3 regions of the Photorhabdus antumapuensis genome follow, and region 2 is predicted to be linked to each of the others. Evidence: predicted binding sites of a transcription regulator. Region 2 holds the regulator's gene; each other region holds the start of a gene.

Region 1 (4,297 bases), on a different contig from region 2:
AATAAACTGTTACGGTAATTGTTTTTTACAGCGGAAAACCCTCTATCTGCATAGAGGGAAAAATGAATTTTCCACTGAATTCAGAAAGTGTAGTAATCAAATTTGCTGCAACCGAGCGCAGCAAGTATAGATTGAGTCGCACTCCGTTGTGATAAATCGCTGTGTTTTCCCTCAACCAACACCGCTCTTTCGATAGCCAGGCAATCACCACCAGAAATATTCATCAGAATCAGCGCTGCTTGTAATGGGGGTAAGCTTGGGTTAAATGCGGCATTTTCTGCATAACGTCCAGGATAAATTTTTCCATCTTTTCCCAGAAGTGCGGTACCACTGTAGGAATTACTGTATGGGGCATAGCTCTGGTTTGCTGCATCTAATGCTGTTAGTACTAATTTATCCGTGGTTTCTAGTTTATAACCATGATTGACCGGGTCCATCAACAAAGTTGTGATGCCCAGATCGTTTGGGCCAAAGGAATCCGGCAGATAATGATCTAATGTTGAAGGTGTCTGCTTTGGCAGATGAATCTCTAATTGTGTACCACTATTAAGTTCATTCATAAATTGACGGCAGTGGCCGCACGGAGAGTAATTCACAGTAACGGATGCCAGTTTCTTCTCGCCCAATAACCAAGCGTGAGTAATCGCACATTGTTCAGCATGAATCGTTTGCTGTAGTGGTACGCCAGCAAATTCCATATTAGCGCCAAAATAGAGGTTTCCGCTTTCACCACGGGCAATTGCACCAACATTAAAATGTGATATCGGTGTCAGAGAACATGCCGCTGCGAGTGGCAATAAGGCGATAGCCAAGGTGTCATCGTCAAAACCGCAGGCTTTCTTAATAGATTCAGCCTGATCAGCAGTGAGCATGGCAGGAAAGTCGTTGTTTCCTGCGTAAGGTAAAAGTGCATCCTGTAGTTTAGATGGCAGCTGTACCCATATAGGGTGAAAACGAGCTTGCATAGCGTGATCTCCGAATTAACTTAAGATCATTCTAAGTTGTCTGATGAGATTTGTAATGTGATAAATATCATATAGATGATGAGATTTATGTAATTTAAGTTGGTAATCGAGCGATTATTATCAAATTTCCTAACAGATAAACTAGCTAAATAGGTATAGCAGCACCGGGAATACAAACGGGGCGGTTAGTGAAGTAATGATACCGCAGGTCATCAATGCCAATGAGCTGTATGCGCCTTCAACAAAATTGACTTCTGCACAGCGGGCAGTACCTAAAGCATGTGATGCCGTTCCCATTGCCAAACCGCGGGATGCTTTGGTTTTTACCTGTAAGAAATCGAACAGATTATGACCAAATATTGCCCCAAGAATGCCAACAAAAATGACGCAAGCAGCACTGATTGCAGGAATACCGCCAATGGCATCTGCTACTGCCATTGCTATTGGTGTTGTGACGGATTTAGGCAGTATCGAAGCGGCCATTTCAGGCGTTGCGCCCATCCACAAAGCAATAGCCGTGCCTGTCACCATAGCGGCAATACTGCCGATAAAACAGATGCTAATAATGGATTTCCATTGGGCACGGATCTGGTGTAGCTGCTCATATAGAGGAAATGCCAGCGCAACTACGGCGGGTTGAAGTAGATCATTCAGAATTCGGCTGCCGGCAAAATAGTGCTCATAAGGCGTGTGGGTTATTAACAATATTGGAATAAGGACGGCAATAGAAACCAATAAGGGGTTCAGAATGGGAATTTTGCATCGTAGTGAAAGTTTTCTTGCGGTGTAAAATACAATCAATGTTAATGGTAATGACCACCAAATGTGACTTAACATTTTTATTTCTCTTGTTTCTGTTGTTCACTCTTAATTTCTGATGCGGAGCCCATAATCGGGCGTTCACGATGAACATAATGGGAACTGTGAGCAACGATAATCATAACAATTGCGGTACTGATCAGGCATGAAAAAACAATCGGAATTATCTGTTGGCTGAGTTGATCGTAATAATTCATCACGCCCACACCGATAGGCAGAAACAGCAAGGTCATATTTTTTAGTAACAGACTACAGCCCGGTTTTGCCCAATGAGCAGGAATGAGCTGGAAAGCTAATAAAACGAACAAGATCAACATGCCGATAATACTGCCGGGAATAATGATGGGTAATAGGGCAGAGATGGCATTACCTGCCAGCAAACACAAATAAATCAAAATAAATGCTCGCAGGTACTGCCAACCAATAATCAGTACTTCACGAAACGACATCACAAAATTCCTAATTCCGGTGAGGAATTCATCATACAATTAACCTTGGGAATGTGCCATAGATCACATTCAAAAAAAGCGGGGACCATTGCTGATCCCCGTGGGTAAAATATCAATGAAATAAATTGACTGTTATTTCACTTGCATACCGGGTTGGGCGCCACTGTCTGGGCTGAGTAAGAAGATATCTTTTCCACCAGGTCCGGCCGCCATAACCATACCTTCCGAAATACCAAAGCGCATTTTGCGTGGTGCCAGGTTGGCAACCATGATGGTTAAACGGCCTTCCAGCGCTTTTGGATCAGGATAACTGGAGCGGATACCAGAAAATACCTGGCGGGTTTCGCCACCAAGATCCAGCATCAGTTTCAGCAACTTATCTGAGCCTTCAACAAAATCAGCCTGTTTAATAAGGGCTACGCGCATATCAACTTTGGCAAAATCATCAAAGGTGATCGTGTCCTGAATTGGATCTTCTGCTAGTGGACCGCTGACTTTTTGTGGTGCGTTGATGCTCTCTTTAGATGCCGCAACCATAGCGTCCACTTTATCCATATCAATGCGATTGAACAGGGCCTTAAAGGCAGAAACTTGATGATCCAGCAGCGGTTGTTCAATACCATGCCAGGTGAGTTCGGTATTCAGGAAAGCTTCTGTACGTTCTGCCAGACTTGGCAAAACGGGTTTCAGGAAAGTCATCAAAACGCGGAACAGGTTGATGCCCATTGAACAGATGGCTTGAAGATCCGCATCACGGCCTTCTTCTTTTGCCACCACCCACGGCGCTTGTTCATCCACATAACGGTTTGCCAAATCAGCCAGTGCCATGATTTCACGGACTGCTTTACTGAATTCGCGGTTATTAAACTCTTCTTCAATCACCTTTGCCCCATCAATAAACTGTTGGTAAAGCGCCGGATCAGCCAGTTTATCCGCCAGCTTGCCGTTAAATCGTTTATTAATGAAGCCTGCATTACGGGAGGCCAGGTTAACAACTTTATTAACGATATCGCTGTTAACACGCTGAATAAAATCTTCCAGATTCAGATCGATATCATCAATGCGAGAAGAGAGTTTGGCTGCATAGTAATAACGCAGGCAGTCTGCATCCAGATGGTCCAAATAAGTGCTGGCTTTAATAAAAGTACCGCGGGATTTGGACATTTTCGCACCATTGACGGTGACATAGCCGTGAACAAACAGATTGGTTGGCTTACGGTAACCGCTGCCTTCCAGCATGGCAGGCCAGAACAGGCTGTGGAAATAAACAATGTCTTTACCGATAAAATGATAAAGATCAGCGGTGGAGTCTTTTGCCCAGAACTCATCAAAGCTCAGATTTCCACGTTTATCACATAGGTTTTGGAAAGAGCCCATATAGCCGATAGGGGCATCCAGCCAGACATAGAAATATTTGCCCGGCGCATCAGGAACTTCAAAGCCGAAATAGGGGGCATCACGGGTGATATCCCACTGTTGTAAACCGGATTCAAACCATTCCTGCATTTTGTTAGCAACTTGTTCCTGTAATGCACCGGAGCGGGTCCATGCTTGCAACATGTTACTGAATGCAGGCAGATCGAAGAAGAAGTGCTCTGTTTCACGCATTTCTGGCGTTGCACCGGAGACGGCAGAACGTGGGTTGGTCAGTTCAGTCGGACTGTAGGTTGAACCGCAAACTTCGCAGTTATCGCCATACTGATCTTCTGCCTTACATTTCGGGCAGCTACCTTTCACAAAGCGATCCGGCAGAAACATATTTTTCTCAGGATCATATAACTGAGAAATAGTACGATTCTTAATATGACCGCTTTTTTTCAGTTCGAGATAGATTTTAGTTGATAACGCTTTATTCTCTTCGCTATGCGTAGAGTGATAGTTATCATAGCTAACTGAAAAGCCAGTAAAATCCTGATGATGCTCTTGGTTCACCGTTGCGATCATCTCTTCAGGAGCAATACCCATTTGCTGAGCTTTCAGCATGATTGGTGTTCCATGAGCGTCATCGGCACAGATAAAGTGAACCTCTTTGCCGCGCATTCGTTGAAAACGGACCCAAATATC
Region 2 (4,297 bases):
CCGATAATTTCTTCATTTATCCATCTTTTTCATTTGCCCATCTTTGATTTTTTATGCATATTTGGTGATTATGTTTTCACTTCTGAATGGCGTGTATATAAAAAACGGGTGGGAAAATGAAGGAGCATACCGCAGTAGATAGAAATACATACGATCAAGTTATGTTGCCAATTTATTCACCAGCGCAGTTTATACCGGTGAGAGGGCAAGGTAGTCGTGTATGGGATCAGCATGGGAAAGAATATATTGATTTTGCGGGAGGGATTGCTGTTGTGGCTTTGGGTCATTGTCACCCCGCGTTGGTAGATGTTTTGAAGCAGCAAGGGGAGAAACTTTGGCATATCAGTAATATTTTCACCAATGAACCCGCTTTGATTCTGGCGCAGAAACTGATTGATGCGACTTTTGCTGAGCGGGTATTTTTTGCTAACTCAGGAGCGGAAGCGAATGAAGCAGCATTTAAACTAGCTCGCCACTATGCAATTACTCGTCACAGTCCTTATAAAACCAAAATTATCGCATTTCATCAGGGTTTTCATGGTCGAACCCTATTTACTGTCTCTGTGGGTGGTCAGCTAAAATATGCTGATGGTTTTGGGCCAAAACCTGCGGATATTATTCATGTACCTTTTAATGACTTAGATGCAGTGAAGGCCGTCATAGATGACCATACTTGTGCTGTTGTATTAGAACCGGTTCAGGGAGAAGGGGGAGTTATGCCGGCAGCACCGGCATTTATTCATGGGTTGCGTGAGCTTTGCGATAAGCATCAGGTGTTGTTGGTGTTTGATGAAGTGCAAAGTGGGATGGGACGTACTGGTAAGCTATTTTCTTATATGCATTATGACGTTACGCCGGACATTATTACCACGGCAAAAGCATTGGGAAATGGTTTCCCTATCAGCGCCATGTTGACGACAGAGAATATTGCTTCAGTGATGACGCCGGGAACTCATGGTACAACTTATGGCGGTAATCCATTGGCTTGTGCAGTTGCAAATGTTGCTTTTGATATTATTAATACACCAGCGGTTCTGGCGGGAGTTGAAAAACGCCATAATTTAATGGTGAATTTTCTGAATGATATCAATCAGAAATATTCGATATTTGGTGAAGTCCGAGGAAACGGTCTGCTGATTGGTGCGGAACTCAAAGCGCCATATCAGGGAAAAGCTAAAGATATTCTGCAACTGGCGGCTGAAAATGGCTTAATGTTGTTGAGTGCGGGTGGTGACGTATTGCGTTTCACGCCTTCGTTGATTATTAGTGAAGAAGAGATTGCTCAAGGAATGGAACGGTTGGAACTGGCAATTAACCAGTTGGTGTAATTAAGTATAAGAGAAATCAGCGCAATATAATGCGCTGATTAATCAGGAATTAACGGGTACCGTAAACAACAATTGTTTTGCCGTGTGCGGAGATCAAGTTTTGATCTTCTAGCATTTTCAGAATACGACCAACCGTTTCGCGGGAACAGCCAACAATCTGACCAATTTCCTGACGTGTGATTTTGATTTGCATCCCGTCAGGGTGGGTCATTGCATCTGGTTGTTTCGCCAGATTCAATAAAGTTTGGGCAATCCGGCCGGTAACATCCAGGAAAGCTAGATTACCGACTTTCTCAGAAGTTGTTTGCAAACGGTTTGCCATTTGGGCAGATAAACGCATCAAAATATCCGGGTTTACCTGAATCAGTTGACGGAATTTTTTATAGGAGATTTCAGCCACTTCACAGGCGCTTTTGGCCCGAACCCAGGCTGTACGCTCTTGCCCCTCTTCAAATAATCCAAGTTCACCAATGAAATCTCCCTGATTTAAATAGGAGAGGATCATCTCTTTGCCTTCTTCATCTTTAATCAAAACCGCAACAGAGCCTTTTACGATGTAGTAAAGCGTCTCTGCTTTTTCGCCTTGATGAATAAGCGTACTTTTAGATGGATATTTATGAATATGGCAGTGTGACAAAAACCATTCAAGAGTGGGGTCTGTTTGTGGCTTGCCGAGAACCATTCGCTTCATCCTCTGTTGTTATCGCTGCCTAAATAACACGAGAATCTAAAAGCTTCTCGTCAGGCTGGCTTATAAAGACACTAGCTTAACATATTAGTTTGTTGAAAAACCGACAGGTGAGGGTTTTATATAGGTTATCTGAAATTTGAACCTTAGGGTATTGATCTTAACCTATATATACCTGGCCCGCTTCTGTTTTTAACACAGGAAAAGGCTTCTGTCTTGTCTTGTGTTGTTTCAGCATAATAAACCGCTCATTAGATTGCCAGTTTAATACTGAAAGAGTAGGCTTGGATGCAAAGAGCGACTTAAGAGGTATTTATGCAAGCGCGGGTAAAATGGGTTGAAGGATTGTCTCTTTTGGGGGAGTCATCTTCCGGTCATCAGATCATGATGGATGGTAATGCCGGCGATAAGGCACCGAGCCCAATGGAAATGGTATTAATGGCAGCCGGTGGTTGCAGTACGATTGATGTAGTTTCTATTTTGCAGAAAGGCAGGTATGACATAAGAGATTGTGAAGTAAAGTTAACTTCCCGCCGTCGTGAAGAGACGCCACGCTTGTTTACTCATATTAATCTGCATTTTATTGTTACGGGTAAGGATTTAATAGATAAAGCGGTTGAACGTGCAGTCATGCTTTCCGCAGAAAAATATTGCTCTGTTGCGTTGATGTTGGGGAAATCAGTTGAAATTACCCACAGTTTTGAAGTTAAAGATATAGATTAAGATATTATTTCTTGATTAAAAAATAACATCAGGTAACTAATATTTCAGTTACCTGCTTTTTTAACTGAATAATATAAGATGCAAATTTAGCTACCAGATTTTCTAAATTTACCTCAGGCGCTGATTAACAAATCTTTTCCCCTTCCAGTAATCGCTGTACCAATGGCGTCATAATTAATTCCATTGCTAGTCCCATTTTTCCACCGGGGACCACGATGGTATTAATGCTTGAAACGAATGAGCCTTGTAACATTGCTAACAAGTATGGGAAATCAATTTGAGTCAGATCACGGAAGCGGATGACAATAAAACTTTCATCCAGTGATGGAATGGCTTTGGCTGAGAATGGATTGGATGTATCAACGGTAGGGACACGTTGGAAGTTGATATGTGTTCGCGAGAATTGTGGCGTAATGTAGTTAATATAATCATCCATAGAACGCACGACGGAATCCATCACAGCTTCCTGCGAGTGTCCTCGTTCTCCGGTATCGCGGACAAGTTTCTGTATCCATTCAAGGTTGACAATCGGCACGACTCCTACTAGCAGATCAACATGACTGGCAACATTATGTTGTGGTGTGACAACGCCACCGTGCAGACCTTCATAAAACAGCACATCGGTCTGCTTGGGTAAAGATTCCCACGGTGTAAATGTACCGGGGAGCTGGTTGTAAGGAACGGCATCGTCATAGGTATGAAGGTACTTCCGACGGCGGCCTTCACCGGTTTCACCATAATCAATCATGGTTTTTTCCAGCATGCCAAAATCATTGGCTTCTGGCCCAAAATAACTGATATGCCTTCCTTGCTCTTTGGCTTTACGGATTGCGGCATCCATTTCAGGGCGGGTGTAACGGTGGAAACTATCTCCTTCTATCTGCGCTGCACTGATGTTAAGTTGCTGGAAAATCTTACGGAAAGCTAAACTAGTGGTGGTTGTTCCGGCACCGCTGGAGCCGGTAATGGCAATAATCGGATGTTTGGCAGACATTCAGTAAACTCCATAATGTTAAGAATGGAACATTTTTTTTGGCACAATATTGATACTCTCATGCAGTTCAGACCACACCAGCATAACATCTCCCCGTTCCAATTGATGGCGTATGTCTGCGACTTTCTGCTCAAGCGATTTTTCATCTTCGCCATAGTCAGTGCCTTCCCGGAGGACAAAGCTCTCTATCAAATTTAGCAGAGTTTCTGGTTCCAGTTGTTGCCACGGAATAATCATTGTGGTTGCTCCAGATAAGATGACAGCCAATTTGGGATGCGTTGTTCCAGCCACATTTGTGGCTTCTTCAATGAACCACTGACAAAGCCGACATGTCCACCATATTCTGTCATTTGGTATTCAATATTTTTGGGTAACATTTTGAGATCAGGGACAACTTCCGGTGCCATAAAGGGATCGTCTTTAGCATGGATAATCAGTAGTGGCACGGTAATATCAGGCAGACGCGGCAGAGCACTACATTGGCGGTAATAGTCCGCTGCATTTTTAAAACCGTGGATTTTTGCGGTCACAATTTCGTCAAATTCCCGAATGTGTTTCAATCTT
Region 3 (4,297 bases), on a different contig from region 2:
GGCGGTATTAATCTAATACAATCTCTTAATTCATATGAATTACAACATGGCAAAGAAAACCATTCCAACAACGGCACCTGTTGTTCCAAGAATAGTTTCCATAATTGACCAAGTTCTCAGTGTCTGAAATTCTGTTGCACCAGTAAATTTACCAAATAACCAAAAGCCTGAGTCGTTAACATGGCTCAATACCAAAGAACCACCCGCAATACAAATTGAAAGAGCTGCAAGCTGGGCACCAGAATATCCCAGAAGATCAACAACTGGCAAAATCAGACCAACAGTTGTCAAACAAGCAACGGTTGCAGAACCTTGAATAACGCGTACTGTACCAGCAAGGATGAAACACGCTAATGCAATAGGCAGACCCGCCCCAATCAAAGCGTTTCCCAAAGCAGGGCCAACACCAGAATCCACTAATACTTGTTTGAATACACCACCGGCCCCGGTAACCAACAAAATAATTCCAGCAGGCTGAATAGCCGAAGAGCAGATATCCATCACTTTTTCTTTACTCATCCCACGACGAATTGCCAGACCATAAATAGCAACCAAACAAGCAACCAAAATCGCAGAAAATGGATGACCGATAAATTCAAGCCACTGATACAATTCAGAGCCTTGTTCAACAAAATTCTCACCGATAGCCTTTAATCCAACCAAAGCCAAAGGGAACAGGACCAGTGACAAACTCAAACCAAAAGATGGCATCTTACCTTGACCAAGGCTTGGCTCACTTATATCCACGGGCAAATCCAAAGTGACATACTTACTGATAAAACTACCGAAGATTGGACCCGCCAGTAACGTCCCAGGAATCGCGGCACTGATACCGATTAAGATCATCCAACCAAAGTCAGCATTCATCTGTGAAGCCAACAACATCGGTGCTGGACCAGGTAACAAAAACGCTGCGGCGGCTGCAACACCGGCAAACAGAGGAATAACCAGTTTCACTACATTACCGCCAGTACGACGCGCTACTGCAAACGCCACACCAATCAATAAAACAATCGCTACATCAAAGAACAACGGCAAAGCACAAACCAGACCAGCGATCCCTAATGAATAATGAGCATTCTTTTCACCAAAACTATTTAGTAACTTAACTGCAATCTGATCCAGTGCGCCTGTTTCATGCAGAACTTTACCAAACATAGCCCCCAGTGCGACAACAATAGCCAGAAAACCTAATGTTCCTCCCATTCCTTCTTGCATTGTTTCAGCAATTTTATCCAGTGGCATACCAGAAAAAACACCCGCTCCCATGGAAACCAGTATTAACGCAACAAAAGCGTGTATTCTGGCCTTCATTACCAGAAACAACAGTAAAAGAACAGAACCCACGGCTGTCAGCACTAAGGTTAAAGTACTCATTATTTTTCCCCTGAAATGACACTATTAATTATTCTTATCGAGTGATTTATCACTTCATCAAGAGATGATCTAATGTCAACCAGATAAACATCCTGTTCATCACTCCCCGGCTCTTCTAATGACTCAAACTGAGATACCAACATTTGAGGTTTAAAAAAATGATCTTTACGTGCCTTCAATCGACTTTCAATTAAATCAAAATCGCCTTTCATATAAAGAAATGACAGATTCTTATTATTATCACGCAGTATATCCCGGTAATGTTTTTTTAAAGCAGAACAAACAATCAGGGAAACCGGGTTTGTGCGTTGCATAGCAAAAATTGCATGATTCAGTGATTTCAACCAAGGTTCACGATCTTCATCATTCAGTGCGTATCCTTCAGCCATCTTATTAATGTTAGATCTTGGATGTAAAAAATCACCATCTAAAAAAGCAGAATCCAATTTATAGGCCACAGCACCGGCAACAGCAGATTTACCACTACCGGATACCCCCATAAGCACAAAAACATGATTCGAATGCTGGGTATCGCTCATATAAACTCCTTAGCGTAGATATTTTATCTACAAATGTTACCGGTAACTGTTATCGGTAACATTATCAGAAGTAGAGATGAAATTCGCAACAACACGGAATATTCAGGAAATATAAATGTGATATTTATCACAAATGAGTTCAAAAAAACGCAAATCCAGCAGATCGATTAGATACTCTCTCCCAGAGATAATTGAAAACCGATATCAATCATTTTTTGCGGTAGATATTCGCCCTTCAGCCGAGCCATTAATAATTCAGCAGCTCTCCGCCCCATTAAGTCACGAGACGTCAACACACTGGCAAGTTTTGGTGTCATCACCTGACCAACATCATGGCCATGAAAGCCGGCTATTGCAATATCATGTGGTACAGCTATCCCTTGACGTTGGCACTCGAAAATTGCTCCGATAGCGAGGTCATCGTTAGTGCAGAATAGACCATCAACATCAGGATATTTTGTTCTTGCTTCATTCAATAACTGCCCCCCTAATGTGTAAGAAGAGCTGTCTGGTGTCATTATCTTACCTGGCTTTAACCCCGCACTTTCCATTGCAGCTTCATAGCCCTCCAGGCGAATAATCGTCCTTTCATCTTGTCTCGCACCAAGATAAATCACCCGCTGGCAACCACGCTCAATCATTGCCATTGTCATTTGCCGAGCTGCTTCAAAGTTGTCAATACCGACTGCCGTATCAAAACAAGGAGAAACACAATCCATCAGTTCAACAACAGGGATACCAGCCGTTTCCAACATCTTCAAAGTTCGTGGAGTATGAGTACGTTCTGAAAGAATCAAACCATCAATATTATAGGAAAGTAAAGAAATCAAACGCTCTTCTTCCTTTTCTGAACGATAGCCATAGTGAGCCAACATAGTTTGATAACCATAACTATCCGTCACATATTCGATACCACGAATAACCTCCGCAAAAACCTGGTTAGTCAAAGAAGGCAATAAAATACCAATAGCATGACTAGTGGAATTAGAAAGAATATCCGGCACTTTATTTGGGATATAACCTAACTCATCTAAAGCATCCGCTATTTTCTTTCGCAATTGCTCAGAAACTTGATCAGGATTACGCAAGAAACGACTTACCGTCATTTTAGTTACACCAACACGATCAGCAACATCTTGTAAAATAGGACGTTTTTTCTTCATATTTCAATACAATATAGAATTAGTAAAATTTAGGATAATAAACGCAGTGTCATGACATATTTATACACTATAAGGATACATTTTTTTAAAATTTAGTCTGGCTGTGAAACTGTAATCCCAATTTATTTAGTGTATCGTAAAATCTTATCCTTTAGAGTGGAGATATAAGACATAGTTTTTTTGTAACTAGGAGGATTTCGCCGCTGATATATTACCGAATGATTTAGAGCAATGAGCCACCACAACCAGCAAGAACCACGCCATGACAATGAGTAAGAACTTGAAAATTGCCAAACCTATCAAAATCAGAAGCAGAGACATTAAGTCAGCTTAGGAGAAATGTCCAGACGAAATTAAGGTTTAATCATTCAACACTAGCTCAAAGTTGATATGGACTACATCGTTAGCTTAAGTACAAGTAGGCATACAATTTCTCGTTAACTTATACCAATTAAGAAAAAGCTGCGTTATAAGATGCTCAAAACCGATATCGAAAATAACCTGTTAGCCGACATGCCGATATCGCCTAACGGAACATAAAAAGATTTATCACTTCACCGGTTTACTCTGAAACTCTTCTCTTGACCAGATTTTGAAAATCAACTGTAAACGTTGAAAGGTTGAACTCAGCTACGGGGAAATAAAGCATAGGCAATTAAATCATGTATATACACTTATCATCAGGATGTTGAAGGCATTCATTAAAAGTTGGGTATTTTCATCCGGCGTTTTTCAAGGTAATACTCAAAAGTGACGAACGTGACAAACGAGCCTCATTTCCTACAATTTGGTTCGTCCAGCGATAATGTTTACAACACAAGCTCATAGTGTAAGCCCTAGTCTCATCAATGCACTACAGTTTATTTAAGCAGAGTTTTTACGATGCGTGGGACAAAACCCCAAAGAAGTTCCAACAATTACGGGAAGAAGAACAACTTATATCATCTAAGAAAAGTGGAAAGAAATTTGCCCAAAGCAAATTTTATACCGGGGGAAATGGGGGAAATAATATACCGCTAAACACAAAACTGCCCACGACGTTCAAATCCGTTCCCGACAGAGTTGTTCTATATAATGCGGATAGACACAGTAACTAACCTGAACTCTGGATAAAAAAATGGAACTAAGTGCCTGTTCCAAGATCAAAATTTTCGACCAAGAAAAAAGCGATCTTATCAGGAACAGGCATGGATAAACTAGTTGAACTCTTCTGCGATG

The links. The regulator CRP, encoded in region 2, controls carbon source genes, mostly activating them, when cyclic AMP is high. The targets are predictions, from matches to a motif close to ATGTGANNNNNNTCACAT.
Region 1: the regulator CRP is predicted to act here: its motif matches at 2,285-2,302, upstream of KZ793_RS06390 (CidA/LrgA family protein).
Region 3: the regulator CRP is predicted to act here: its motif matches at 2,032-2,049, upstream of gntK (gluconokinase).

What each region holds. Positions count from the first base shown of each region.
Region 1 covers NZ_JAHZMK010000015.1:80,441-84,737, forward strand. The annotation lists gene cdd (cytidine deaminase) at 81-965, opposite strand; gene KZ793_RS06385 (CidB/LrgB family autolysis modulator) at 1,107-1,802, opposite strand; gene KZ793_RS06390 (CidA/LrgA family protein) at 1,805-2,233, opposite strand; gene metG (methionine--tRNA ligase) at 2,366-4,297, opposite strand, start outside.
Region 2 covers NZ_JAHZMK010000023.1:30,543-34,839, reverse strand. The annotation lists gene argD (bifunctional acetylornithine/succinyldiaminopimelate transaminase) at 117-1,328, shown strand; gene crp (cAMP-activated global transcriptional regulator CRP) at 1,378-2,010, opposite strand; gene KZ793_RS09485 (OsmC family protein) at 2,332-2,739, shown strand; gene KZ793_RS09480 (phosphoribulokinase) at 2,864-3,733, opposite strand; gene KZ793_RS09475 (YheU family protein) at 3,752-3,970, opposite strand; gene KZ793_RS09470 (hydrolase) at 3,967-4,297, opposite strand, start outside.
Region 3 covers NZ_JAHZMK010000042.1:42,099-46,395, forward strand. The annotation lists gene gntU (gluconate transporter) at 40-1,377, opposite strand; gene gntK (gluconokinase) at 1,377-1,916, opposite strand; gene gntR (gluconate operon transcriptional repressor GntR) at 2,084-3,079, opposite strand; gene KZ793_RS16295 (IS982 family transposase) at 4,267-4,297, shown strand, end outside.